Thiosocius teredinicola: one gene and its partner. The protein of the gene in region 1 binds, or shares a complex with, the protein of each later gene. Links are inferred from orthologs where the notes say so. Each region holds a gene or a part of one and is shown on either strand. Other genes may lie near its edges. The genes, in order: uvrB and uvrD.

Region 1 (14,359 bases):
AGCAGATCGCTGATGCGCGAATAGCTGAGCGGGACCGCATCGAACAGATGCGTCGCGGCACCGTTGGTGTCGATGATGGTGCCGTGCGGACGACTGATCAGCAGCAGAGGGATGGGCGAGGTGTTGAAGATGGCCGCGGCACGCACATCGCTTTCATCCGAGTGGGTCTGAAACAGGCTCAAGGCCCACCAGCCGAGACTCATCAAGGCGAGCAGGCCGGCGGTCCAGATCAGGAAGCTCGCCCGCATATCGTCGCGCATCGCCTGGTAGAACACCGGGCTGCTCTTGATGCGCAATATCGCCATCAGATCACCCGAGTTCGGATCGAACAGCGGGATCTCGTTGGCGAAACAATCGGTACAGGAGTCGTCGCCCATGGCGAACGAAGCGCTCACCCAGGGTGGTGCGAACTCTATGCTGATTGCCGAGAAGAAGGGTCTCTCGGTGTTGGCGTCGGTCAGGATCAACATCTCGCTGACCGCGTCGCGAATCATCTGGATCTTGGGTTGATGGGAGCGACTGCCGATCAGCGGCTGCAGGCTGCGCGCCTCGGCGTGCGCCAGCGCGCGGGCCGTTGTCTGTGCCTCGCTGCGCAGACGCGGTTCGAGCACCAACAGCCAGTCGAGCGCGCCCAACGTCGCCAGGGTGAGCATCAGCACCAGGAAGACGGTCGCCACTGGGCTGCGTGGCCGGTGTTTATTCCGCAGCACCGGATCCATAGTGCCTGGCAACTCTCAGGAAAAAAGGTTTCAGTGAAATGCCGCTGCGGCGAAGCGTGCCCAGGTTGATCTCCGGTAAAATCCTGTCGGAAACAGCAATACCGCCGAGAATGCCACGTTCGACGTCGCCAGCGAAGGGCGAAAAGCTGATGATCTGCATAGAATCAGCAAATCGGGTGAGTTCGGCGATCTCGACCTCGCTGAGGTGTTGCGCGATGAACAGTGCGGTGATCGGTCGGTTGCGGTGTACGGCCGCCAGCGTGCCTGCCTTCGCCAAGCTGAGCGTGGTGTCGGGCATCGATCTGCGCAGACGATCTTCCAGCAGATCGACGATCTGCTCGATTTCGCGATTCATCTCGACGAACACCACGACCGCGTGATCGGGGCGCTGCTCGGACTGCATGCGCGCCGCAAGGAACGCCGGAAACAGGTTGATGCCGACCCGCAACCGGGGGCCGATTACCGAGTTGGCCTGCAGTGAACCGAAACACACCAACAGCAGCAACGCCCAGATCCATCGTCTGCGTATAGGCTTGTGCGGCGCTGCGTGCTTCGAATCGGACAAGGTGGTAAATCCTGCGGCGTTCAATCTTGTCCGTCAGATCCCGGGCTGATAGATCAGGCCCAGCCAAAAGGTGCGCCCCTGCGTGGGAAAGTCATCGGCATAGGTAAATGCACGAGCGGGATAGGTGCGATCGACATCACCGACGTTGCGAATGCCCGAACGCACGATGAGATCCGGCGCGGCCTGCCAATCGGCGCTGACGTCGACGGTAATCGAATCGTCGATCGGATCGCGCGGGTCGTACCATGCGCGAACCCGTTCGCCGACATAATTCGCCTGCAGGTGAAAGCTCAGATCATGCGTGGGCGTGAAGCGGACCCCCGCGTTGGCCAGCCAGCGGGTGGAATCCATGATGTCTTCGTCGACCGATTCATCGCGTGGTCGCGTGTAGCTGATGTTGCCGTCGATCGACACGAAGCGATTCAGACGGCGCTCGGCTTCGATCTCCACCCCGCTGCTGTGGGCGCCGTCGAGGTTGAGATAGCCTGCGCCGGTGGGCGTGAAGTTGAACACGATCAGGTCGCGAATGTCGTGGTGAAACAGGGTGACGGCGACGCGGTTGCCCTGCTGGCCGTAGATTGCGGCGATCTCGAAATTGTCGGATTCGACCGGCTCGAGGTCTTCCAGGCTGCCGCCGATCTCGTACAGGGTCGGCGGACGGAAGGCGTGCGCGAATTGCGCTTTGAGCGTCAGGTCGCGGCTCGCCCGATAGACTGCGGCCAAGCGCGGTGTGAATGCGCTACCGACATCGTCGTAGTCGTCGAAGCGTGCGCCGTAGGTCAGTGACAGGCGGTCATCGATGCGCCATTCGTCCTGTGCGAGCAGGTGGTAATTCCAGCGGTCGTCGTCTTTCTCGACCACCGGGAAGAACGCATTCTTTTGCACGGTGGGCAGGAAGCTCGCCGGGTCGAGATTGATGAGCAGTCGCGATTTTGCGACGTCGGTATAGGCCACGCCGCCGCTCAACAAGAGCCCGTGATCGCCGTAACGGCGGCGCAGATCGAACTCGGCATAGGTATGGTCTTCCACCAGGTCGACGTCGGCCACGATATCGTCACCGGGCGGGCCGCCGAAGAGCTCGGGCGGGCCGACATAACGTCTGTCGACATCGCGATTGATGCGTGTCCAGCCGAAACGCACGTCCAACTCGCCCAGCTCGCTGCTTCGCAGATGGCGCTCGCCTTGCAGGTTGAAGTAATCATTGGTCGAAATGATCTTCTGGCTGTCGGGCGGCAGGTATTCGTTGATACCGAAGAAGTCGCCGGCGCCCAATTGCAGCCACTGCGCCTTGAAGCTGTAGTCGTCGCTGTCTGCGTTGAACAGTATGGAACGGTAGTGTTTCTTGGAGTTGGCCGGCCCTGGGGCATTGGAAAAAGCGCCGAAGCCGAACTGATACAGCGCATCACTCTGCGCATCGAGGTCGCCACCCTGGTGTGCGGCGGCTGCTGCGTTCAGCGCGAAATCCCAGTCGCGGTCTTCCGACTGCCAACTGTAGACGCCGCCTCCCGACCAAGTCGCATCTTCGTCGATCTCTCCGCTCAGGCGTTTGCCTTGGTTACGGGTAATGATGTTGACGATACCCATCAAGGCGAACTCGCCATGCACGGCCGAACCCGGCCCGCGAACGATCTCTATCCGTTCGACCTGGCTGATGGGTACCTCCAGGAATGCCGCATTGCCGCGCAATACCGGCGAGCTGAGGCTAACTCCATTGAGCATGACTTTTACCGTGCTCGACGCGAAGGCGGGGGTCATGCCGCGAACCAGGATTTGGCTGGCGCCGTGGCCATTCGAGGTGATGTTGAGTCCCGGCACCAAGGTCAGCGCCTCGGCGACCGTGCGCATCCCACGCCGTTCCAGGTCGCGGCCGTCGAGCAGGGAAACCAGGCCGGGGACGAAATCCTTGTTCAGGCCGGTCTTGGTAGCGATCTCTGTCTGTTGCTCGAGCATCTGCATCAGTGCGTCGAGTTCGGCATCGTTGTTGTTTTGCGGTTCGGCTGCCTGGCCGGAGGTGAAGAATACACAGGCGAGTACCAGGCACACCAACGCACGGATCACGGCCATCTATCCTCCTTATCCGTGGGCGTCTGCCGGCTCGGTTCCGACATGGTCGACGATCGATTGCTGATGCCGGGATTATACCGCCAGGTGTCCGGGCCTTGGGCGAACCCAAGGCCTTGGCTGACGCATATCGAACAACTAACCCGTGTTGCGCATACCGCCGGCGATCGCGTTGATCGAACGTAGCAGGGGGTCGAGGCTTGCCTCGCGGTCCACTTCGCGGGTGGACGGATCGCGGTAGCGACGCAGCAGTTCGAGCTGGATGTGGTTGAGGGGATCGAGATACGGATCGCGTCGTTTCAATGACGTCTTGAGCAAGGGGTTCTCGTCGAGCAGCTCATCGATCTCGGCGACCTTGCGTACCCACTTGACCGCGCGCCAGTACTCCTCTTCGATCATCTCGAAAACCTGCTTGCTTGCCGCCGTGTCGCTGCACAGGTCGGCATATTCGCGCGCGATGTCCATGCGCGATTTACTCAGTGCCATCTGCGTATTGCTGAGCAGGGCGCGGAAGAAGGGCCATTCCTGGTACATCTTGCGTAGCGACTTCAGGCGTTTTTTCTCATTGCTGCAGCAAGCCTCCAACGCCGTGCCCAGGCCGTACCATGCGGGCAGCGTCTGCCGTGCTTGCGCCCAGCCGAAAACCCAGGCGATGGCGCGCACCGAAGACTTGGAACGATCGCCTTTGGCCCGGTGCGAGGGGCGTGAGCCGATATTCAGCATGCCGATCTCGGATACCGGGGTGGCCTCGTAGAAGTAGTCGAGGAACCCCGGGGTCTGCTCGGTGAGTTGGCGATACGCCTGCTCGCCCTTATGCACCAGGATGTCCATGTTGTTGTGAAACACCGGGTTGTCGGGCTCGACCTTGCGGATCAGGCCGGTGCTCGCGCTGACCACACCGGTCAGGCCCATGGTCAGCTCGTAGATCGCGGTCTCGCGGTTGCTGTACTTGTTCGACAGCACCTCACCTTGTTCGGTGAACTTGATCTGGCCGAGCAGCGTGCCGGCCGGCTGCGAGCGGATCGCCTCGTGGGTTGGGCCGCCGCCGCGGCCGATGGTACCGCCGCGGCCGTGAAACAGCCGGATGCGCACTCCGCGCTCTTCGCCCAATGCGATCACACGTTGTTGCGCGCGATACAGCATCCAGGCGGACGCAACGATACCGCCGTCTTTCGCCGAATCCGAATAGCCGAGCATGACCTCTTGCAGCCGGCTGTGCTTGCTCAGCAGGCGGCGGTAAACCGGATGGTCGAGCAGTTCGGATACGACCGGTTCGATACGCGACAGGTCGTTGATCGTCTCGAACAGCGGTGAAACGCCGATGCGGCATTGGAAGATCTCGCCCTGCTGGCCGACCAGCCCGGCGAGGCTGCCGAGGAACATCACATGCATCACATCGGATGCGTGATGCGCCATCGATATCACGTAGCGACCGATAACCCGCTCGCTGATGGCGTCCTGCATCTCGCCGATAACGTCGAACACCCGCAGCACTTCCTGTGTCATTTCATCGAGCACGCTGCGATCGGTGATCACCGGCGGGTTCTCGATCAGTTCGCCGAGCAATTGCAGGCGTTGGCTCTCGTCGAGTTGTTGGTAGTCGTTGTTGATGCCGAGTTTGGCCAGAACATCGGCGACCGCCTCGGTATGTACCGTCGATTCCTGCCTGACATCCAGGCGGGCGAGGTAGAAACCGAAGGTGCGCACCAGGCGAATGAGATCGAGCAGTTCGGCATTCGCTGCGTTGCTGTCGCCGTGGCTGATCAGCGAGTCGCGAATCAATTCAAGGTCGCGCAGCAGGTCGATCTCATTCGCATAACCGGGATCGGGAATGAAGTCGGTATGCGGATCCAACCAGGCGCGCGCTCGCGTCTCGGTCTTGCGCAGGCGCAGCGAGATCACATACAGCTTTTGCCGGTAGGGCTCTTGAGAGAAACGTGCCGGCCATTCCTGGTCGTAGCTCGCGCGGTAGCTCTCATCTTCCGTCAGGCTTGCCATGAAGGCGGGCGAGGGCGTGCAGAATTCCAGCGATTGGGTAAGGATGCCGATCAGCTTGTCGACGCGTTCGATATAGGTGCGCAGGATCGTAACGTGCTGGGTCAGGATCGCTTCGCGCGTCGTCGATGCCGTAACGTTCGGGTTGCCGTCGCGGTCGCCACCGATCCAGCTGCCGAAACGGATCATGGCCGGTACATCGATGCCGTGATAGTCGGGGTGATCCTGGTAGGCGCGTCTGATCGCGCCTTCGAGACGCTGATAGACGACGGGAATCGCATCGAACAAGGCTTCACGGAAGTGATGCATGCCCATGCGGATCTCGTGGCGCACATCCGGCCGCGACGGCCGTACCTCGTTGGTTTTCCACAGGGTCTGGATGTGCGTGCGCAGGTTGCGGGTGTGATGCTCTTTGTAGTCGATCGAGGTCGGCGGGGCGTCGAGCGCCTCGTTGCTTTCGAAGATCCGGCGCATCTGCAGCATGATCGAGCGGCGCTTGGATTCGGTCGGGTGTGCCGTGAAGACCGGCATGTAGCGGATCTCTTCGAACAGGTCCTGCAGCTCGTCCGGGCTCACGCCCATGTTGCGCAGGTCGCGCAGACAGGCATCGAACGACCCTTTCCACAGCACGCCGCCCTTGGCGGCGATTCGCCGGCGCTGGCGGTGCTGAAAGCTTTCCTCGGCGGTGTTGGCCAATTGAAAATAGATACTGAACGCGCGGATCACGGGGCGCAGCGCGTCCGGTGACAGCGTGCTGATGAACTTTTTCAGTCGCGCGAGTCGCACCGGGTCCGGCTCGTCGCGCATCTGGATGAAGCCCTTGCGCAGGCGTTCGACCGAGCGCAATACGTCGCCGCCGGCCTGGCTGGCGATGACGTCGCCCAACAGACGCCCGAGGAGTTTGACGCGTCCACGCAAGGACTTGTCATGTTTTACACAGGCATCGATAAACAGATCGCTCACTGGACGTTACTCGCTGGTTGGTACTGCATCGTCGGCAGCGACGACCATGTCACTGTCGTGTCTTCCGTCACTGGTATACTTTCGCAAATTTGCGGCAAGTTTGCCGCAGGAAAATTCTGAAACACCCGCCACGCCTGAATACCTCGTATATGCCGCTGATAAGTCAAACGCCTGCCTGGAAGTCACTGGAAACACACTGGAAAGAAATCGGTCGCCTGAGAATGCGCGATCTGTTCGAGGCAGACCCCGAACGCTGCGAACGCTTCAGCCTCGAACAATGCGGTATCTACCTCGATTATTCCAAGAACCTGATCACCGAAGAGACCGTGCGCCGTCTGATGGCCTTGGCTGAGACCGCCGATCTGTCGTTCTGGGGCAACAGCCTGTTGCGTGGCGACAAGGTCAACAATACCGAAGGGCGCGCCGTGTTGCACATGGCCTTGCGCAACCTGGGTTACCGTGACTACCAGGTCGACGGCGTCGACGTGATGCCCGGCATTCGCTCGGTCTTGGCACGCATGCGGGCATTCTCGGAAGATGTCCGCGAGCGCCGTTGGCTGGGTTACACCGGGCAGGCGATCACCGATATCGTCAGCATCGGCATCGGCGGTTCGAGCCTCGGCCCCAAGATGGTGTGCGAGGCGCTCAAGCCTTACCAGAACCCGTGGTTGCGCGTGCATTTCGTGTCCAACCTGGACGGTGCGCAGCTCGCGCAGACGCTGACCAACCTGAACCCGGCGACCACCTTGTTCGTCGTCGCGTCCAAGACCTTCACCACGCAGGACACGCTCGCCAACGCCTGTTCGGCGCGTGAATGGTGCCTCGCCAGCCTGCATAACGAGGCCGCCATCGCGCGGCACTTCGTTGCCGTATCCACCAATCGCGATGCGGTCGTCGAGTTCGGTATCGATCCGCACAATATGTTCGAGTTCTGGGAGTGGGTCGGCGGGCGCTATTCGCTATGGTCGGCAATCGGCCTGCCGATCGCGCTGGCGGTGGGCATGGAGCGTTTCGAGGAACTGCTGGCCGGCGCGCACGACATGGACGAGCACTTCGTCGAAGCCCCGCCCGAGCAGAACATGCCGATCATCCTCGCTTTGCTGGGTATCTGGTACAACAACTTCGGCGGTGCCGACACCCAGGCGATCATTCCCTACGATCACTATCTCGAGCACTTCGCGACCTATCTGCAGCAGGTCGACATGGAGAGCAACGGCAAGCGGGTGACGCGCGACGGCGAGGCGGTCGACTACCAGACCGGGGCGGTTATCTGGGGTCAGCCCGGCACCGATGCGCAGCACAGTTTCTTCCAGTTGATTCACCAGGGCACGCGCCTGATCCCGACCGATTTCATCCTGCCGATGCGCAGCCACAAGCCGCTCGATGGACACCACGACAAGCTGGTCGCCAACTGCCTGGCGCAGGCCCAGGCGTTGATGCGTGGGCGCACCGAGCACGAGGCACGGGCCGAACTGGTAGCCGCCAATATGCCGTCGGAAATGGTCGAAAAGCTGGTGCCGCACCGTGTGTTTCCCGGCAATCGACCGAGCAACATGCTGGTGGTCGAGCAGGTCACGCCGCGCGTGTTGGGCGCCCTGATCGCACTGTACGAACACAAGGTGTTTGTGCAGGGCGTGGTGTGGGGTGTCGACTCGTTCGACCAGTGGGGTGTCGAACTCGGCAAGCAGTTGGCTGGACACATCCTCGCCGACTTCAGCCAGATCGCCTGTTCACCGGGTGTGGATTCGTCGACGGCCAGCCTGGTGCGGCGTTATCACCTGGCGATGAACGACTGAACGCCGCCGCAGGCGGAAACGAAAAAGGCCTGGAACAATGAATGTTCCAGGCCTTTTTAATGTGTGGCTCCCCCGGTTGGATTCGAACCAACGACCAACGGATTAACAGTCCGCTGCGCTACCGCTGCGCCACAGGGGAATAACAGCGAGCGCGAAGTTTACTTGCCGCCGCGGGTGGGGTCAACACCGCACCCGCGGCCTGTCCAAGTCGTCGTGCCATGCGGCATTCAAAGCGGGTTGCAGATGATCGGACGGTTGCTCGGGCCGGTGTCGTCGACGCGCGCCCGTCCACTGCCGTACAGGATGACGGCGCGTTTCGAACCCGGACCGGCGCAGATGTTGAACGTGGCGTTGGTGCTCCATGCGGCACCGTCGCGGCGGAATCGAATCGCCGGCCGGCCGCTGGTGGTGGCTACCTGCGTGGCGGGATACTGCAGCGTCTCGTGGCGCAAAAGTTCCTCGTGGCTGCCGCGCTGTTTATTGCTGTCGTTGTCGACGAAGATCAGGTAACCCTGCGACCAGCCGCGGAAGTCGCCGGAACAGGTGCTACCGTCGTCGCTGGGGCAGAGCGAGACATGCCGCTGCCGTGAAACGGCCTCGTTGCGGGCGTAGCGCAGGCTGGTCAGAAACTGGTTGGCGGTGGTGGATACCGCAGAGCGTTCGGCGAATGCCGCCCAACTGGGGATGGTAATCGCCAGCGCAACGCTGATTACAGCTATCGTTGCAGTGAGTTCAACGAGGGTGAGGCCGCGTGCATGCGGCGGTAGGTTTTTCTCGACATCCATGTCGTAAAGCCTCCGTGCTTGTTATGCGACGCCCCGATCCGTGGGGCGTACGTTGAATTTTCGTGTTTCGAAAAGAACGACCGTTCAGGCAACCACCTTCGCGATACGGTCGAGTGCATTGTCGAGGTTTTCCATGCTGGTCGCAATCGAGATGCGCACGTGGCCGGATAACCCGAATGCGGTGCCTGGAACCAGCGCAACGCCGGCATTGACGATCAGGTGCTCGGCCAGTTGCAGGTCGTCGTGCACCTCGTCGATGGCATCGATCAGGCCCTTGACCGAGGGAAACACGTAGAAGGTGCCATCGGTCGGCAGGCACTCGATGCCCGGCATCGCGTTGAGGCGCTCGACGACATGGTCGTGACGTTTCTTGAACTGCACCAGCATCTCGCCGATGCATTCCTGCGGGCCGTTCAGCGCGGCTTCGGCGGCGTACTGCGAGATCGACGTCGGGTTCGACGTGCTCTGCGACTGGATCTTCTTCATCGCCTTGATGATGTCCGCTGGGCCGGCGGCATAGCCGATGCGCCAGCCGGTCATCGAATAAGCCTTGGACACGCCGTTCAGCACCAGCGTGCGATTGGCCAGGTCCGGACACACGTTCAGGATGTTGACGAACGGCTCATCCTGGTTCCAGCGGATGTGCTCGTACATATCATCGGTGGCAATGGCGACCTTCGGGTAGTCGCGCAGTACCTCGCCCAGCGCCGCCAGCTCTTCGCCGGTGTAGGCCATGCCGGTCGGGTTCGACGGGCTGTTGATGACGAACAGGCGCGTCTTGTCGGTCAGCGCGCCGCGCAGTTGGGCAGGGGTGATCTTGAAGTGCTGGTCGGCGCCGGCATGCACCAACACCGGCACGCCGCCGGCCAGGATCGACATGTCCGGATACGAGACCCAGAAGGGTGCCGGAATGATCACTTCGTCGCCCGGGTCGAGGATCGCCTGGGCCAGGTTGTAGAAACTCTGCTTGCCGCCGCACGAAACCAGGATCTGCTCCGGCGTGTAGTCGAAACTGTTGTCGCGTCGGAACTTTTCGATGATCGCCTGTTTCAAACCCGGCGTGCCGTCGACCGGTGTGTATTTGGTCTTGCCGGCGGCAAGCGCCTGGCGAGCGGCCTCTTTGATGTGCTCGGGCGTGTCGAAATCCGGTTCACCGGCCCCCAGGCCGATAACGTCTTTACCCTCGGCGCGTAGCGCTGCGGCGCGTGCCGTGATGGCCAGGGTGGGTGAGGGCTTGACGGCCTGTACTCGGCTGGAAAGCTTGATGCTCATGGCGTTCGAATGGGTCTCTCGGGCTTGAACTCGTCGCGGACGGATTGGTTGGTATCATAACGGATTGGTTCAGGGCCGATCACCACCTTTATGGCAAAAAAAATCTTCGATCTGCAGTCGCGCTTTGCCCCGGCGGGTGATCAGCCGGCTGCGATTCGGCAATTGACCGAGGGTCTGCGCGATGGCGAGGCCGGCATGACCCTGCTCGGCGTGACCGGCTCGGGCAAGACCTTCACGATCGCCAACGTGATCGACGAGGTGCAGCGCCCGACCATGATCCTGGCGCCGAACAAGACGCTGGCGGCCCAGCTGTACGGCGAATTCCGCGATTTCTTCCCCAACAACTCGGTCGAGTACTTCGTCTCCTATTACGATTACTACCAGCCCGAGGCCTATGTGCCGTCGTCCGACACCTTCATTGAAAAGGACGCCTCGGTGAACGAGCACGTCGAGCAGATGCGCCTGTCGGCGACCAAGGCGCTGCTGGAGCGGCGCGACGTTATCGTTGTCGCCACGGTGTCGTCGATCTACGGCCTGGGCGATCCGCGCCAGTACCTGCGCATGATGCTGCACCTGTCGCGCGGTGAGCGCATTGATCAGCGCGCCATCCTGCGGCGCCTGGCCGAGCTGCAGTACAAGCGTAACGACATGGAACTGGCGCGCGGCACCTACCGGGTGCGTGGCGAGTTGATCGACATCCACCCGGCCGAATCGGACGACGAGGCGGTGCGTGTCGAGCTGTTCGATGACGAGGTCGAGACGCTGTCCATTTTCGACCCATTGACCGGCGAGGTGTTGCGCAAAGTGCCGCGCTACACCGTCTACCCCAAGACCCACTACGTCACGCCACGCGACACCATCCTCGAGGCGGTCGACGGGATCAAGGTCGAACTCAAGGAGCGCCTCGAACAGCTGTACGGCGTGCAGAAACTGGTCGAACACCAGCGCCTGCAGCAGCGCACCCAGTTCGACCTCGAGATGATGGTTGAACTCGGCTATTGCTCGGGGATCGAGAACTATTCTCGCTACTTGTCTGGTCGTGCGCCGGGCGAGGGGCCGCCGACCCTGTTCGACTACCTGCCCGAAGACTCGCTGCTGGTAATCGACGAGTCGCACGTGACGGTGCCGCAGCTCGGTGCCATGTACCGCGGCGACCGGTCACGTAAAGAGACGCTGGTGGAATACGGTTTCCGCCTGCCGTCGGCGCTGGACAACCGGCCGCTGCGCTTCGAGGAGTTCGAGGCGCGCGCCCCGCAGACCATCTATGTATCGGCGACGCCGCGCGATTACGAGCGCGAGCACTCGGGCGTAATTGTCGAACAGGTGGTGCGGCCGACCGGCCTGGTCGATCCCGAGGTCGAGGTGCGGCCAGCCTCGACCCAGGTCGACGACCTGCTGTCCGAGATCAATGCGCGCACCGAGATGGGCGACCGGGTGCTGGTCACGACGCTGACCAAGCGCATGGCCGAGGACCTGACCGACTACCTGATCGAGCACGGCGTGCGTGTGCGCTATCTGCACTCGGATATCGATACGGTGGAGCGGGTGGAGATCATCCGCGACCTGCGCTTGGGTGAGTTCGATGTGCTGGTCGGCATCAACCTGCTGCGCGAAGGCCTGGACATGCCCGAGGTGTCGCTGGTCGCCATTCTCGATGCCGACAAGGAGGGCTTTCTGCGTTCCGAGGGTTCGTTGATCCAGACCATCGGCCGTGCGGCACGTAATGCCCGCGGCAAGGCGATCCTCTACGGTGACCGGATCACCGGCTCGATGCAGCGCGCGATCGACGAAACCGAACGTCGCCGCACCAAGCAGATGGATTTCAACAAGGAACACAACATCACGCCGAGGACGGTCGAGAAGAACATCGCCGACATCATGGAGGCCGCCTACCCGGGTGCGCCGCCGGCGCCGAGGCGTTTCGCCAAGGTGGCCGAAGAGACCTCGGAGTACGCGTCGCTGACCCCGGCGCAGATGATGAAGAAGATCAAGGAACTCGAAAAGACGATGCACAAGCACGCCAAGAATCTCGAGTTCGAAGAGGCCGCCAGGATTCGCGACCAGTTGAAGTCGCTGCAAGGCAAGGGCCTGGTCGCCTAGCGGCGATCGGTCAGCGGCGATCTTTGCGGCCGGCATTGCCGGGTTCGACAATCCGGCCATTCTCCACGGTCATGCGGTTGAGCAGGTCGATGAACGACTGCTGGTAGCGCCGCAGATATTTTTCGCGATGATAGGCAACCCAGGTCGTTTCCCACGGCAACAGGTGCTTCAGTTCACGCATCGACAGGTCCTTGTCGATGGTCGGTGAATACGCCGTCTGCGCGATCAGCCCCACGCCCAGTCCTTCGCGCACATAGGTCTTGATCACATCGGTATCCACCGCGCTCAACACGATGTTGGGGCGCAGGCCGCTGCGTGCAAACGTCGACTTCAGGTGCGTCGAGCCGTTGAGACCGAAGGTGTAGGTGATCAAGGGGTATTTGCAGATGCACTCCAGACCGAGTGGCTTGCAACGCAGCACTGCGTGTCGCTTGGGTGCAATCAGCACGCGGTTCCAGCGGTAGATCGGCAATGCGGTCAGGGTGGGGTGCTCGCCGAGTTCCTCGGTGCAGATTGAGAAGTCGACCTTGTCGGCCAATGCCATCTCGACCAGCTGCTGCGGCGTGCCCTGATGGATCTGCAGCGAAACATCGGGAAACACCTTGCGGAACTCCTGGATGACACGCGGCAGTACGTAGCGCGCCTGGGTGTGCGTGGTGCCGATGCGCAGAATGCCTTTGTCTTCATCGACATGGTCGCGACCGACCGCGAGGATGTTTTCGCGCAGCGCCAACGACTGGCGGGCATAGTTCAATACTTTCTCGCCGCTGGCAGTCAGGCTTACCAGGCGCTTGCCCTTGCGGGTGAAGATCTCGGTTCCCAGCTCGCCTTCAAGACGTGCCAGTTGCTGTGAAACCGCCGACTGCACGATGTGCAGGCGCTCTGCTGCCTCGGTCACGTTGAAGTTTGCCTCGACGACCGCGACCAGTGAGGCAAGTTGCCTCAGTTCCATATCGCCAAAAGTGATAGAGCATCAAAATTCATAACTTCAAAAGATAAACCCCTTGCCGCAGTCTTGCCAGCAAGTAAGCACGACAAACGTTATGGGGTAAGCATGTCAACTGCGGTACAAGTACAAGCCAGCCAACCGATTGGGCTTCTCGATGAGCCGCAACTGTCACGTCTGGCACAGGCGATTGCCGACCTGAGCAGCGAGCAATTGCTGTGGGCCAGCGGTTACCTGGCGGCATTGAGCAATCCCGCGAACGTCGCCCAACCGATAGCGCAGTCTCGCCTGACGATTCTGTATGCATCGCAGACCGGCAACGCCCGAGGCGTTGCTGAACGCCTGGCGGACGGCGCAGCCGAACGCGGTCTGCAGGCGCGGCTGGTATCGGTCGAAGACTACCGCCCGCGCGAGCTGCTCAAGGAGCAGTTGCTGTATGTCGTGATCAGTACGCAGGGCGAGGGCGAGCCACCGGAGAGCGCGTTCGAACTGTTCCGTTATCTCAACGTGGGCAAGGCGCCGGACCTGAGCGGTCTGCAATACGCGATCTTCGGCCTCGGCGATTCGAGCTACGAGTTTTTCTGCCAGGCTGCAAAGGACCTCGACGAGCGCTTCGCTGCGCTGGGGGCGACGGCGGTCGCAGAGCGCGTCGATGCCGATGTCGACTACGACAACGCGGCGCAGAGCTGGCGAACGCAGGTGTTGCAGGAGGCCGAACGCCAGGTGCCCACTGCCGATGCGAGGGTCGTGCCGTTGCAGGCCGTGCGCACAACGCCGCGCCATGATCGCGGTCACCCCTATGTTGCCGAGGTGGTCGAGAACCGCCGCATCACCACGCACGATGCGCTGTCGTCGGTACACCATATCGCCCTCGATATCGATGCATCGGCGGTGAGTTACCAGCCCGGCGATGCGCTCGGGGTGTACTTCAACAATGCGCCGGCGCTGGTTGAGCGGGTTATTGCGGCAGGTGGTCTGACCGCCAGCCATGCGGTACAGGTCGATGACGCCACGATGCCGATCGAAGATGCGTTGTACCGGCATCTCGAACTCACGCAACTGCATCCTTCGGTCATCAAGGCATGGGCGGCTCTGGCCGGTGGGGAATCTTTGCAGCGGTTGTGTGCCGATGGGCAAGGCCTACGCGACTATGCTGC
Region 2 (14,399 bases), 2.8 Mb from region 1 along the record:
CGATTCGTCCTTGCCGCACTCCTGTTGTGTCTGCTGTCTCCCTCGCATGCGGCCGAGATTCAGACGGGCGACGCAACGCTGGACGCTGCCTTCGAACAGATCCTGGATCGCAACTTCGGCGTGAAAGACGAAGGTGTGGTCGCGATTGCCCAATCCGGTCACGAAAAAGCCACTGAATTATTGCGCGGTTTGCTCGACGGCGAATTGCGCTACCTGAAACAAAACAACCGCCTGGTCGTCATGGCGCGCGAAGGCGGGGAGACGGTCGCCATCGATGCGCTTACCGGCGAAAGCTACGGTAAGACCAGCAAACGCAAATTCAAGCGTTTCACGATCAACAATGCCATGCGCGGACATATCCGCAGCCTGCTGGCCGAGATCGGTCTGTCGAATGCGGACCCTGAGATGCGCCTGCGCGCAGTCAAAGAGATGTTGTCGAACAGCGAGCCGGAACACGCTGCACTGTTCGAGCGGCTGCTGCAAACCGAAGAGGACAAGGCGGTACGTGCCGTGATGCAGGATGCGATGGAGTTGGCGCGGTTGAGCAACCCCGACCCGGAAGTACGGCGCGCTGCAATCGAAGGCGTATCGGGCAGCCTGGAGCAGGGCGTGCGTAACCAGCTGACCCGCCTGGCGGCTGACGATCCGGACGAGTCGGTGCGCGCTGCGGCCGCTGCTGCGATGAAGAAGATCGAAGACCGTGTCGCGTTCTATGGTCATGTCGAGACCTTCTTCTTCGGCCTGAGCGCCGGTTCGGTACTGGTATTGGCCGCGATCGGCCTGGCGATCACATTCGGCGTCATGGGCGTGATCAACATGGCGCACGGCGAGCTGATCATGCTCGGCGCCTACACCACCTATCTGATCCAGCAGGCGATGCCCGACATGATCGGCCTGTCGATCCTGCTGTCGATACCTGCCGCCTTCCTTGTATCGGGTGCAGTGGGCGTGGCGATCGAGCGCGGCGTGATCCGTTTCTTGTACGGTCGCCCGCTGGAGACACTGCTTGCGACGTTCGGTATCAGCCTGATCCTGCAGCAGCTGGTGCGTACCGTGATCTCGCCGCAGAACGTGCCGGTGTCGAACCCGGATTTTCTCAGCGGCTTCTGGCAGATCAACAGCGTGCTGTCGCTGACCTACAACCGCCTATACATCTTCATCTTCTGCCTGCTGGTATTCGCCGGCCTGTTCATGGTGCTCAAGTACACCCGGCTGGGTCTGCAGGTGCGCGCGGTGTCGCAGAACCGGGCCATGGCGCGCGCGATGGGCGTGCGCTCGTCGCGGGTCGATGCGATGACCTTCGGTCTCGGTTCGGGTATCGCCGGCATCGCAGGCGTGGCCCTGTCGCAGCTGACCAACGTCGGACCGAACCTGGGGCAGTCGTACATCGTCGACAGCTTCATGGTCGTGGTGTTCGGCGGTGTCGGCAACCTGTGGGGCACATTGGTCGGCGGCCTCAGCCTCGGGATCGCCAACAAGATCATGGAGCCCTGGGCGGGTGCGGTGCTGGCCAAGATCCTGGTGCTCGTGTTCATCATTTTGTTCATTCAGAAGCGGCCGCGCGGATTGTTCCCGCAGAAAGGCCGTGCTGCCGAGGGTTGATTGTGAAGTTGATCGTCGATTGGCGCTTTGACAGTGAGGTGTCGATGCCTTTGCAGGTACGGCGACCTGGAGTGCGACGGCCATGTTGTTGACGCGTAGCCTGAAGGGAGACCGGGGTGGGCAGGTCTTTCTGTTGATCCTGATCGCCGTGATGATCGCGGTACCAATCCTCAACAGTCTGCCGACGGACAACCCGCTGTATCTCTCGACCTACACGGTGACCCTGCTCGGCAAGTACCTCACCTATGCCTTGCTCGCTGTGGCCGTCGACCTGGTGTGGGGCTATCTCGGCATTCTGAGCCTCGGCCATGCCGCGTTCTTCGCGCTCGGCGGTTACGCCATGGGCATGTACCTGATGCGCCAGATCGGCGAGCGCGGTGTCTACGGCAATCCGTTGCTGCCCGACTTCATGGTGTTTCTGAACTGGCAGGAACTGCCCTGGTTCTGGCACGGCTTCGATCAGTTCTGGTTCGCCGCGTTGATGGTGTTTCTCGCACCGGGGCTGCTCGCCTTCGTGTTCGGTTGGCTGGCTTTTCGCTCGCGCGTGACCGGCGTTTATCTGTCCATCATTACCCAGGCGTTGACCTACGCCCTGATGCTGGCGTTCTTCCGCAACGAGATGGGTTTCGGTGGCAATAACGGCCTGACCGACTTCAAGGACATACTTGGCTTCAGTCTGCAATCCGATAGCACGCGTATCGGTTTGTTCATTGCGTCCGGCGTCGCGTTGGCCATTGGCTACATCGCCTGTCGCGCCCTAGTGAAATCGCGTCTCGGTCGGGTGGCGGTGGCGATCCGCGATACCGAAGATCGCACGCGCTTCATCGGCTACAAGGTTGAACACGTCAAGCTCGCCATATTCACGTTCTCGGCGATGCTTGCCGGTGTCGCCGGTGCACTGTACGTGCCGCAGGTCGGCATCATCAATCCGGGTGAATTCGCCCCGCTGAACTCGATCGAGGTCGTGATCTGGGTGGCGATGGGCGGGCGCGCCACCTTGTATGGTGCCGTACTCGGCGCGGTCGGCGTGAACTATGCGAAAAGCTGGTTCACCGCGGCCTTTCCCGAGTTCTGGTTGTTTGCCCTCGGCGGCCTGTTCGTGCTGGTTACCCTGCTGTTGCCGCGCGGTATCGTCGGACTGTGGCGGCGCAAGGAGGCCGAGTCATGAGCGGCGTTCAGGGCGTTTTTCGTCGCGACCGCGTCTTCAACTTCATGGTGTCGAAGACGGTCGACGGTCTCGACCTGTCGCACGGCACCGTGCTGTACATGGAAGACGTGTCAGTCGCATTCGACGGCTTCAAGGCGATCAACAATCTGAATTTCTATGTCGACGCCGGTGAGCTGCGTTGCCTGATCGGGCCGAACGGCGCAGGCAAGACCACCATGATGGATATCATCACCGGCAAAACGCGCCCGGACACCGGGGCCTGCTGGTTCGGATCGCGCATGAACCTGCTGCAGATGAGTGAGCCGGAGATCGCGCAGGCGGGCATCGGTCGCAAGTTTCAGAAGCCGACGGTATTTGAACACCACACGGTGTTCGAGAACCTGGAATTGTCGATGGCCGGGCCGAAAGGTGTGTGGCGCACTTTGCGCGCCAAACTCAACGCCGAACAGCGCGAGCACATCGACGAAGTACTCGAACTCACCGGCCTCAGTACCGAGGCGCAACGACTCGCCGGTGCCTTGTCGCACGGTCAGAAACAGTGGCTGGAGATCGGCATGCTGCTGATGCAGAACCCCTTGTTGTTGCTGGTCGACGAACCCGCCGCGGGTATGACGCACCAGGAGATGGACCGCACAGTGGAACTGCTGACGTCGCTCGCCGGCGAGCATTCGGTGGTAGTCGTCGAACATGATATGGACTTCGTGCGTGCACTGAACTCGCGGGTCACGGTGTTGCACCAGGGCACCGTGCTGGCCGAAGGATCGATGGACCAGGTGCAGAACGACCCGAAGGTCGTGGAGGTCTACCTTGGCGAGTAACCGCTACCGCGTCGGAATCGGGTCATGTTGAAGATCGAGCAACTCAACCAGTTCTACGGCCAGTCACACACCCTGTGGGATCTCGATCTCGAGGTGCCGGAAGGCCAGTGCACCGTGTTGATGGGGCGCAACGGGGTCGGTAAGACCACGTTGCTCCAGTGCATCATGGGTCTGTTGCCGGTCAAGTCGGGCGGCATGAACTACCTCGGGCACGATCTGACCGGTGCGAGCGCCGAACAGCGCGCCGGCCTGGGCATCGGCTATGTGCCGCAGGGCCGGCAGATCTTTCCGTTGATGTCGGTCGAGGAGAACCTGTTGATCGGCCTGCCGGCGCGGCGCGACGGCCTGCGCAAGATCCCGGATTTCATCTTCGAACTGTTTCCGGTGCTCAAAGAGATGATGGGCCGGCGTGGCGGCGACCTGTCCGGTGGACAGCAACAGCAGCTTGCGATCGGCCGCGCCCTGGTCACCGATCCCAAGCTGCTGATCCTGGATGAGCCGACCGAGGGCATCCAGCCCAATATCGTCGCGGATATCGGCAACATCGTGCGTCGTCTCAACCAGGAGATGGGCCTGACGGTGTTGCTGGTCGAACAAAAGCTGCCGTTTGCGCGCAAGGTGGCGGACCGTTTCTGCCTGCTTGACCGCGGGCGGGCGGTTGCAACCGGCGATATGCCGGAGTTGAATGAAGAGCTGATACAACAATACCTGACCGTCTGATCTTTCCGAGGGGGGAAACATGCGCAAGTTCGTTTCGATCATGGGTCTGATGAGCCTTGCTGCAAGCAGCCAGGCTCACGTCGCCGATATACCGGTGGCGCAACATGTGGTTGAGCATGCGTGGCTGGTCTTGACCCTTGTTCCCCTGCTGGCGGTCGCGATCCCGTGGGTCAAGCGCCGTCGCTGAGCAATTGCAAATGACGGCATCCGTCGCAACGCTTCCGCGTACCGAAGGCTGGCAGGCCCGCCTTCGGCTCGGCTTTGCAGTACGCGGCGAACGCACCGTGCTGGTTGACCGGGAGCGCCACGGTCCGTTGGCCGTGCAGCGGCCGTTTTACCCCGAAGGCGATATCTGTCACGTATACCTGCTGCATCCACCGGGCGGTGTCGTCGCCGGCGATGCCCTCGACATCTCGGTAGATGTCGGCGCCCGTGCCCATGCTGTGTTGACGACACCGGGCGCGACCAAGTTCTACCGCAGCGCGGCCGGTCATGCCTCGCAAACCCAGCGCATCAACGTGCAGCCGGGGGCGACCTTGGAGTGGTTGCCGCAGGAAAATATCCTGTTTCCGGGCGCCGATGTGCGCTTGCAGACCGACATTGATTTGCTCGGCGATGCGCGGTTGTGTGCTTGGGAGATTCAATGCCTGGGTCGCCCGGCGATCAAGGAGCTGTTTGAACACGGTCGCTTGGACAGCCGCCTGACGATTCAGCGCGACGGCATGCCGCTGGTCATCGACCGCCTGCGTGTCGATGCCGACAACCGCGCCCGTTTGTCGTTGATGGCCGGCATGGCGGTCGGCGCCACCTTGTACATCAGCAATGCCGACGAGCAGAGTATTGAGCGTTGCCGCGATCTGCTGTTGACCGACGGGCCGGATTACACCGGTGCCACGTTGCTCGAAGATATCCTTGTGGTGCGGTATCTTGGCAATTCGACCGAAGGCGCGCGGCGGATGTTTACCGCGATCTGGCAGGCATTACGCGAACAAGCGATCGGGCGGATGCCCCACCTGCCGCGTATCTGGGCCACCTAAACAACGAGATCGAGAATTAAGACGCTATGGAGCTGACGCCTCGAGAGAAAGACAAGCTGTTGTTGTTCACGGCAGCGCTGTTGGCCGAACGGCGCATGGGCCGCGGGCTGAAACTCAACTACCCGGAAGCGGTCGCCTACATCAGCGCAGCCATCATGGAGGGTGCGCGCGACGGTCGCAGCGTGGCCGAGCTGATGGATCACGGGCGCACCCTGCTCAAGCGTGAAGACGTGATGGACGGTGTCGCCGAAATGGTCACCGAGGTGCAGGTCGAGGCGACATTTCCCGACGGTACCAAGCTGGTGACCGTGCACGATCCGATCGTGTGAACTCACGCATTGCCTGTTCGAGGTCGGTGCACGCCGACGAGGAGAGCCGCAAATGATCCCCGGTGAAGTGATCGCTGCAGATGGCGAGATCGAATTGAATGCCGGCCGCAAGACCGTGACTGTGTCGGTGGCCAATACGGGTGACCGGCCGATCCAGGTCGGATCGCATTACCATTTTTTCGAGACCAACCAGGCGCTGGACTTCAAGCGCGAGAAGGCGCGTGGTTATCGCTTGAATATCCCGGCCGGCACTGCCGTGCGGTTCGAGCCGGGACAGACCCGCGAAGTCGAACTGGTCGAGTATGCCGGTGATCGTCATGTGTACGGATTTCGCGGGCACGTGATGGGCCCGCTCGAGCGAGGTGACAGCTAATGGCCAGCATCAGCCGGCAGGCCTATGCAGAGATGTACGGCCCGACCGTCGGTGACCGGGTGCGTCTTGCCGATACTGAATTGTTCATCGAAGTCGAAGAAGACCGCACCATCTACGGCGACGAGGTCAAGTTCGGCGGCGGCAAGGTTATCCGCGACGGTATGGGTCAGAGCCAGCAGCCATCCTCGCAGACCGTCGATGTCGTGATTACCAATGCGCTGATTCTCGACCACTGGGGTATCGTGAAGGCGGATGTCGGCATCAAGAACGGTCGCATCGTCGGCATCGGCAAGGCCGGTAATCCGGACGTGCAACCCGGCGTGGATATCGTGATCGGGCCGGGCACCGAGGCGATCGCCGGTGAAGGTCAAATACTGACCGCCGGCGGGATCGATTCACATATTCACTTCATCTGTCCGCAGCAGGCCGAAGAGGCGCTGATGTCGGGCGTGACGACCATGCTGGGTGGCGGCACCGGTCCTGCCACCGGCACCAACGCGACCACCTGTACGCCCGGGCCGTGGAACATTCAGCGCATGCTGCAGGCCGCCGACGCGATTCCGGTCAACCTCGGCTTTCTCGGCAAGGGCAATGCCTCGCGTCCTGGCCCGTTGTCCGAGCAGATCGTTGCCGGTGCGATTGGTCTGAAGCTACATGAAGACTGGGGCACGACGCCGGCCGCCATCGATAATTGCCTGACCGTTGCCGAGAACTTCGATGTGCAGGTCGCGATCCATACCGACACGCTCAACGAATCGGGCTTTGTCGAAGACACCCTGGCCGCGATGGCCGGGCGCACGATCCATACCTATCACACCGAAGGTGCGGGTGGCGGCCATGCGCCGGACATCATCAAGGCGGCGGGCTACAGCAACGTGTTGCCGTCGTCGACCAATCCCACGCGGCCCTATACCGTCAACACGGTCGACGAACACCTCGACATGTTGATGGTCTGCCATCACCTGTCTCCCTCGATTGCCGAAGATGTTGCCTTCGCCGAGTCGCGTATCCGCCGCGAAACGATCGCGGCCGAAGACATCCTGCACGATCTGGGCGCCTTCTCGATGATCGCCTCGGATTCGCAGGCCATGGGGCGTGTCGGCGAGGTGGTTATTCGCACCTGGCAGACCGCGCATAAGATGAAGGTGCAGCGCGGCAGCCTGCCCGGTGACACCGCGAAGCACGACAACCTGCGGGCCCGCCGCTATGTCGCCAAGTACACGATCAACCCGGCGATCACGCATGGCATCGCGCACGAGGTCGGTTCGGTCGAGCTCGGCAAGCTGGCCGACCTGGTGTTGTGGAAGCCCGCCTTCTTCGGCACCAAGCCGAGCCTGATCATCAAGGCCGGCATGATCGCCGCGGCGCCGATGGGCGACCCGAATGCGTCGATCCCGACACCCCAGCCGGTGCACTATCGGCCGATGTTCGGCGCCTTGGGCGGGGCACGCCATGCCACGCGGATGACGTTCCTGTCGAAGGCGGCCTACGAAGCCGATGTGCACCGTCATCTCGGCCTGGAGTCGTTGGTCGGCACGGTGCGCAACTGCCGTGGCGTGCAGAAGAGCGACATGCTGCTGAACGATTGGCAGCCAACGATCGAGGTCGATCCACAGACCTACGAGGTGCGCGCCGATGGTGAGCTGTTGACCTGCGAGCCGGCCGATGTGTTGCCGATGGCGCAGCGCTATTTTCTGTTCTGAACCCGTCCGATGATCGAGCTCAACTGCCGCATCGCCCAAGGCGAACCGACAGCGACGTTGACCCTGCCCTACGACAAGCGGCAGCGCAGCCGCATGCGCGCCATGCTCGATGACGGGCGAGACGTGGGCATCTTTCTCGAACGTGGCACGACCTTGCGCAACGGCGACCTGCTCAGCGACACCGACGGCATGATCGTGCGCATCGCCGCAGCGGCAGAGCCTGTTTCCGAGGTTCGCTGTGACGACTCACTGCTTTTGGCGCGCGCCTGCTATCACCTGGGCAACCGACACGTCGCGCTGCAGATCGACGATGGCGTGCTGCGTTATCTGCACGATCATGTGCTCGACAACATGGTGCGTGGCCTCGGGTTGGCGCCGCGCTGTGTCGAAGCGCCGTTCGAACCCGAACCCGGGGCATACGGCGGCGGTCATGCCCACTCACATGCACACCACGACCACGGCCATGACGGACACGCCCACTGACCCACTCGCACGCCTGAGGCTGATGCAGTTGGTCAGCCCGACGCTGCCGATCGGGGCGTTCACCTATTCGCAGGGTCTGGAGTGGGCGATCGAGGCCGGATGGGTACGCGATGCAGATTCCACGGCGGACTGGCTGGCGGGATTGCTCGGCGACGGATTGGCCGGATGTGAACTGCCGGTGCTGATTCGTCTTTATCGGGCTGTCGAGACCGACGACCTGCCGGAGATCGAAAGGTGGGGGCGTTTTCTGTTCGCCAGCCGCGAGTCACGCGAGCTGCGGATGGAAGAAAAGCAACGGGCGAGGGCGTTGATCACGCTGCTCAACGATCTGGGTATCGAGCGGGTCGCCCGGTGGCGCGAAACGTTGGCGCATTGTCAGGCGGCACCGTTTGCCGTGGCAGCGGTGCATTGGGGTATCGGACTGCAGGATTGCCTGCTGGGTTACACCTGGGGTTGGCTGGAGAACCAAGTGGCGGCGGCGATCAAGCTGGTGCCGCTGGGCCAGACCGAGGGTCAGCGCCTGCAGCTCGCGTTGGCGGCGGACATTCCCGCGGCAGTCGACAAGGCCATGCAGCTCGACGATAACGATATCGGCAGCGCCGCGCCCGCATTGGCAATCGCCAGCGCACGACACGAAACACAATACACACGGTTGTTCCGCTCCTGACGGCGGCGACCGGATGAGCGAGGTATCGACATGACGACAAGCAAGGCGGCACTGCGTGTCGGCGTCGGCGGCCCGGTCGGCTCCGGCAAGACGGCATTGTTGGAAGTGCTGTGCAAAGCGCTGCGCGATCGCTACGACATCGCCGTGGTGACCAACGACATCTACACCCAGGAAGACGCCAAGATCCTGATGCGTGCCGAGGCTCTTCCTTTCGAGCGCATCGTCGGGGTCGAGACGGGCGGCTGCCCGCACACAGCGATTCGCGAAGACGCATCGATGAACCTCGCCGCCGTCGAGGATCTGCAGCACAAGTTTCCGAACCTGGATGTCGTGTTCATCGAGAGCGGCGGCGACAATCTGTCGGCCACGTTCAGCCCGGAACTCGCCGATCTGACCATCTACGTGATCGACGTCGCCGAGGGGGAGAAGATCCCGCGCAAGGGCGGCCCCGGTATCACGCGATCCGACCTCTTGGTGATCAACAAGATCGACTTGGCACCGCATGTCGGCGCGTCGTTGGAGGTGATGGAGGCAGACACCAACCGCATGCGCGGCGACCGGCCCTGGGTGTTCGCCAACATGAAGACCCAGCAGGGGCTGGAGCAAATCATTGCCTTCATCGAGCGCGAAGGGATGTTGCGTGCTGCCTGATGAAAAAAGCCGCCGATTAACGGCGGCTCTCATTCCGACACGCGGTCGAGGCTTTGGCTTCTATGGGGAAGAAAGCCCCGTACCTCGTCAGTTACCTGCGGTGGTTGTTTTCTCGGGGTCGCCGAGCAATTCTTTCGCCGCAAGCTCGGCAAACTTTTCGTAAAGCCAGTTCATCCGAGCGCCGTCTTGCCCGCCGGCGAAACCACCGAGTGCATAGGAAGCGCTGATCTCGAATTGATCGAGTGCCGTTCCGTTCGGTTCGACAACTTCGACATTGCCCGTAATGTGGTCGCTGCCTGCCATGAAGCCGAACATGACGGCAGAGAAATTGGAGCGTACGCGCACATCGGATATGGTCACCCGCAAATGGTTGCCGGCCTCGGGCTCCATCAAGTCGTTGGCGGCCAGGGCGCGACGCATCGTCGACGCCAAAGCGTCGGGATCAAACTTGATGTTGTCCTTGTATTGCTCCTTGGCTTCGTCCGTAAAGCCAATCTGAATTTCGGAGACGCTCATTCGCGTTTGCTGGCTGGCGTCGACCGTGGGTCCGGCAGTCTCGCCTGCATTCTCGGCCCCGGCTGATCGTTTGACGCCGCTGGAGCAGCCGGCCAATGCACCGACCAGGAGGGCAAGCGCGAAGAGTTTGAAAATCGAGCGAATGTTCATCGTGTTTCCTTTCAAAGTTGTCAGTTCATTCCATGGGGGATGGATGGGTCGTGTTACGACACGGGCGCAGAACGAGGGCAAGTGCCATATCCGAATGGATTGGTCGGTAGCCGGTCGTCCTGATGCGCGAACCACGCGAAGCTTAATGAAGCGGAGCGGCGGGGTCGATGTTTCGACCACACTTCGAGATTGGCGATCCTAACAAGTGCGAACAGCGACCGTGCTCGTGTGCGCTTTCAGGAAGGGGGGCGCCGCGCGCTCAACATTTCTCGACATCCGAGGATCGTCCAGGCTTTCACAATCTCTGGGCAGCCAACTCGCCCGCAGCGAGCAGTTGTGAGCGCACCGCGTCGGAGTTCGTATTGCCGGCGCCAATGTTGACGTAGTAACCGTCTTTCAACAGATGAAGTCCGCCGGTCGCGATGAACGCTTCATCGCCAAGTCCGTCGATGTCGGTTCTCGAACCGTCGAAACCGGACTTGAGGCTCCGGAAGATCGAGGTCGCGGTGCTACTGCTGGACCGCATTGCGGCATCTTGTGTCAACGAAATCTGCAGGAATCGCGTCGATCCCTCACTGACGGGATTGTACATACACAATTTCGCACCGACGGCGGGGTTCTCACTGGTTTGAGCTGGCTGAACCGGTTCACCAAGGATTGATTCGGCGTCCGTCCCGCTGATGATGCTGCACGGATCCAGCATGGCAGCGGAGGAAGCGGGCATGCGAGGATCATTCGCCGGAGTGGCGTTGTTCGCCGGATTGTCACATCCGGTCAGAAACGAAAGCGCGCAGGCTAACGAGATCGCTACAATCTTCATGCTGTGTATCGGGTTGGTATCCATGCCTAGTCCAACTTTCCGCTGAATCCAAAGTAAGCCTTATCCGATGGCACTGCAATAGCTGCCTATGCAGAGCGCTTTGTGCGCCCATTGGCGTTTTGGCCAAGACGCTACGCTTACTGGCGGCGACGGCTGCGGACCGCTTTCTGCGGAGTCAGCGTGAACCGTGGCGCTGCCCAGCTGGTAAAATCGCCCGATGGACGTATCTCACATCATCGATGGGTTGAACGATGCCCAGCGCGAAGCCGTTACGGCACCGATGGGCAATGCACTGGTGCTGGCCGGCGCCGGCTCGGGCAAGACCCGCGTGCTGGTTCACCGCATTGCCTGGCTGATCCAGGTCGAGGGGTTGTCGCCGTGGGGCATTCTGGCGGTGACCTTCACCAACAAGGCGGCGCGTGAGATGCGCCATCGCATCGAGGCCTTGCTGGGTCAGCCGGTCGGTGGCATGTGGGTCGGTACCTTCCACGGCCTCGCCCATCGCCTGTTGCGCGCGCATTGGCAGGAGGCCGGTCTGCCGCAGGGGTTTCAGATTCTCGATTCGGATGACCAACACCGATTGATCAAGCGCATCATCCGCGAGATGAACCTCGACGACAGCCAGTGGCCGCCGCGCCAGGCGCAGTGGTTCATCAACAAGCAGAAGGACGAAGGGTTGCGCGCCGATCATCTCGATCATGGCGGCGATCCCTACCAGCGGCAGATGATCGCGATCTACCGCGAGTACGAAGCCGCTTGCCAACGCGCCGGCACGGTCGACTTTGCGGAACTGTTGTTACGCGCCCATGAGCTGTGGCGCGACCGGCCGGACGTATTGCAGCACTACCGACAGCGGTTCGGGGCGATCCTGGTCGACGAGTTTCAGGACACCAACAGCATCCAGTACGCCTGGCTGCGATTGCTGACTGGCCAGCAACATAAGCTGTTCGTGGTCGGCGACGACGATCAATCGATCTATGGCTGGCGCGGTGCGCGCGTCGAGAATATCCAGGATTTCCAGACTCAATACCCGGATGCGCTGGCGGTGCGCCTCGAACAGAACTATCGCTCGACCGGCAACATCCTGCGCGGCGCCAATGCGGTCATCGCCAATAACCCGACCCGCCTGGGCAAGCAGTTGTGGACCGAAGACGGTGACGGCGAGCCCATTCGGGTCTACGGCGCGTTCAACGAAGTCGACGAGGCCAGGTTCGTTGTCGAACGGATTCGAACCGCCATCGAACACGGCAGCCGTCGCACCGAGATGGCAATCCTGTATCGCACCACCGCGCAATCGCGTCTGTTCGAAGAGTCGTTGATCCAGGCCGGGATTCCGTATCGCGTCTACGGCGGTTTGCGCTTCTTCGAGCGCGCCGAGATCAAAGATGCCTTGGCGTATCTGCGTCTGCTTTCCAACCGGCACGATGATCCGTCATTTGAACGTGCGGTAAATCAGCCACCCCGTGGCATCGGTCCGCGCACGCTGGACGCAGTACGTGCGCATGCGCGCGACTTCGGTTGTTCGCTGTGGCAGGCGGCCGGTGACCTGCTGCGCGGTGGCGCGATGGCGGCACGTGCGGCAAACGCCCTGCGCGGTTTTCTCGATCTGGTCGAAGAGATCGACGCCAACAGTGCGGAAGAGGCGTTGCCCGAGCGCGCCGCTTTCGTCATCGAGGCGTCGCACCTTAAGGAGCACTTCGAGAAAAGTCGCGACGGAAAGGGTCAGGACCGCATCGAGAACCTTGAGGAACTGGTCAACGCCTGTCGTCAGTTCGAGGTTGACGAGGTCGAAGACGAGGGGCTCAGTGAAATGGATGCCTTTCTGGCCCACGCGGCGCTCGAGGCCGGCGATACCCAGGCCGAAGAATATGAGGACTGTGTGCAGTTGATGACGCTGCACTCGGCCAAGGGGTTGGAGTTTCCGTTGGTGTTTATCGGCGGCATGGAGGAGGGGCTGTTTCCGCATAGCATGTCGGCCGAAGACCCGGAACGTCTCGAGGAAGAGCGTCGCCTGTGCTACGTCGGCATGACGCGCGCAATGTCGCAGCTGTACCTGACACATGCCGAGTCTCGGCGACTGCATGGCTCTGAAAGCTACCCGCTGCCCTCGCGCTTTCTGCGGGAGATTCCGTCGGACCTGATCGAGGAAGTGCGTGCGCGGCCAAATGTGAGTCGACCCTACAGTGCTGCAGCCGGCTCGTTGGCGGCGGCCCAGGCAGAGACCGGATTTCAGCTTGGCCAGCGCGTGCAACATCCCAAGTTTGGTGAAGGCGTGGTGCTGAATGCCGAAGGCCAGGGTAATGGTGCGCGGGTGCAGGTTGTCTTTGAAGAGGTCGGTGCCAAATGGCTGGTGGTCGCCTATGCCAACCTCCAGGCAATTGCTTAGAGAATGGCGCTGTGAGCGGCGACGGCGTTGCATCACCTACTCTGATTGTCGCCGACATACCCGTATCCCTGTATGTGCATATCCCTTGGTGTGTGCGCAAATGCCCGTACTGTGATTTCAACTCGCATGCGGTCGTCACAGAGATAGACCAGGCCGCCTACATCGACGCCTTGCTGAGCGACTTCGTGATCGAGTGCGGGCGGCAGCCGTTGAACGAGATCCACAGCATCTTCATCGGCGGCGGTACGCCGAGCTTGTTTGATGAGCAGCAGATCGGGCGCCTGCTTGAGGGCGTTAACCGGCGGGTTGCGCTGTCCGCCGACATCGAGATTACGCTGGAGGCCAACCCGGGTACCGCCGAAGCGAGACGATTTGCCGGGTATCGGGCGGCCGGCGTGAATCGCCTGTCGATCGGCGTGCAGAGCTTCGACGATGCCAAGCTGAGTGCCTTGGGCCGCATCCACAATTCGGCTGAGGCCCGGTCGGCGATCGCCATGGCCAGGGCTGCAGGTTTCGACAATCTCAACCTGGACTTGATGTATGCACTGCCTGCTCAAACGTCCGATGAAGCCTTGTCAGACCTGAACACTGCCATCGATCTGGGGCCGACGCATCTGTCGTGGTACCAGCTGACGCTCGAACCCAACACCCTGTTCCACCACAAGCCGCCGTCATTGCCCGGAGACGATGAGGTTGCCGACATGATGGACGCGGGTTTGCAGCGCCTCGACGAGACCGGTTTCCGGCGATACGAAATCTCCGCCTATGCGTCTTCTGATCGCCAGTGTCGTCACAATCTCAACTATTGGCGGTTCGGAGACTACATCGGCATTGGAGCCGGCGCGCACGGCAAACGCACCGAGCGAGCGGGACGCATTTGGCGCCGCAGCAAACAGCGCCAGCCGGCCGCCTACCTGGCGCAAGCCGCGCGCGGTGCGGTTCTCAGCGAAAGCCTTGTCGCAAGAGATTCATTGGG

Evidence for each region.
Region 2: the proteins of uvrB (region 1) and uvrD are in contact, whole or in part, in a crystal structure (PDB 7EGT), measured with the Thermus thermophilus proteins. The link is inferred for Thiosocius teredinicola from one-to-one orthologs. Residues at the interface, in WP_096411307.1 of Thermus thermophilus: Glu23, Leu25, Arg26, Asp27, Gly28, Glu29, Arg30, Phe31, Arg55, Glu326, Asp327, Phe328, Glu379, Ser382, Gln383, His398, Gly400, Arg401; in WP_096412145.1 of Thermus thermophilus: His654, Arg656, Phe657, Gln666, Asp668, Glu669, Lys680, Arg681, Leu682, Ser683, Lys685, Tyr686, Ala687.

Annotation. Positions count from the first base shown.
Region 1 is NZ_CP019936.1:1,844,864-1,859,222, forward strand. The notes cover bases 9,827-12,751. They hold uvrB (excinuclease ABC subunit UvrB), read left to right. Parts: upstream 9,827-10,246; coding sequence 10,247-12,256; downstream 12,257-12,751. Other genes in these bases: B1781_RS08965 (pyridoxal phosphate-dependent aminotransferase), read right to left, coding at 9,827-10,156; B1781_RS08975 (LysR substrate-binding domain-containing protein), read right to left, coding at 12,267-12,751. Also shown: B1781_RS08930 (ATP-binding protein), read right to left, coding at 1-677; B1781_RS08935 (hypothetical protein), read right to left, coding at 697-1,122; B1781_RS22900 (hypothetical protein), read left to right, coding at 1,154-1,333; B1781_RS08940 (TonB-dependent receptor plug domain-containing protein), read right to left, coding at 1,318-3,348; ppc (phosphoenolpyruvate carboxylase), read right to left, coding at 3,484-6,303; pgi (glucose-6-phosphate isomerase), read left to right, coding at 6,453-8,099; B1781_RS08960 (GspH/FimT family pseudopilin), read right to left, coding at 8,327-8,884; more of B1781_RS08965, read right to left, coding at 8,969-9,826; more of B1781_RS08975, read right to left, coding at 12,752-13,208; B1781_RS08980 (assimilatory sulfite reductase (NADPH) flavoprotein subunit), read left to right, coding at 13,311-14,359. UniProt on the Escherichia coli protein: The UvrABC repair system catalyzes the recognition and processing of DNA lesions. A damage recognition complex composed of 2 UvrA and 2 UvrB subunits scans DNA for abnormalities.
Region 2 is NZ_CP019936.1:4,671,804-4,686,202, reverse strand. The notes cover bases 10,874-13,838. They hold uvrD (DNA helicase II), read left to right. Parts: upstream 10,874-11,254; coding sequence 11,255-13,423; downstream 13,424-13,838. Other genes in these bases: hemW (radical SAM family heme chaperone HemW), read left to right, coding at 13,435-13,838; B1781_RS22110 (hypothetical protein), read right to left, coding at 10,874-11,061. Outside these bases: urea ABC transporter permease subunit UrtB, read left to right, coding at 1-1,602; urea ABC transporter permease subunit UrtC, read left to right, coding at 1,685-2,770; urea ABC transporter ATP-binding protein UrtD, read left to right, coding at 2,767-3,588; urea ABC transporter ATP-binding subunit UrtE, read left to right, coding at 3,613-4,308; B1781_RS23295 (hypothetical protein), read left to right, coding at 4,328-4,495; B1781_RS22150 (urease accessory protein UreD), read left to right, coding at 4,506-5,345; ureA (urease subunit gamma), read left to right, coding at 5,372-5,674; B1781_RS22140 (urease subunit beta), read left to right, coding at 5,727-6,047; ureC (urease subunit alpha), read left to right, coding at 6,047-7,750; urease accessory protein UreE, read left to right, coding at 7,760-8,233; B1781_RS22125 (urease accessory protein UreF), read left to right, coding at 8,181-8,900; urease accessory protein UreG, read left to right, coding at 8,931-9,551; B1781_RS22115 (DUF4410 domain-containing protein), read right to left, coding at 9,639-10,217; more of B1781_RS22110, read right to left, coding at 10,513-10,873; more of hemW, read left to right, coding at 13,839-14,399. UniProt on the Escherichia coli protein: A helicase with DNA-dependent ATPase activity. Unwinds DNA duplexes with 3'-5' polarity. Translocates on single-stranded DNA with 3'-5' polarity. Initiates unwinding more efficiently from a nicked substrate than double-stranded DNA.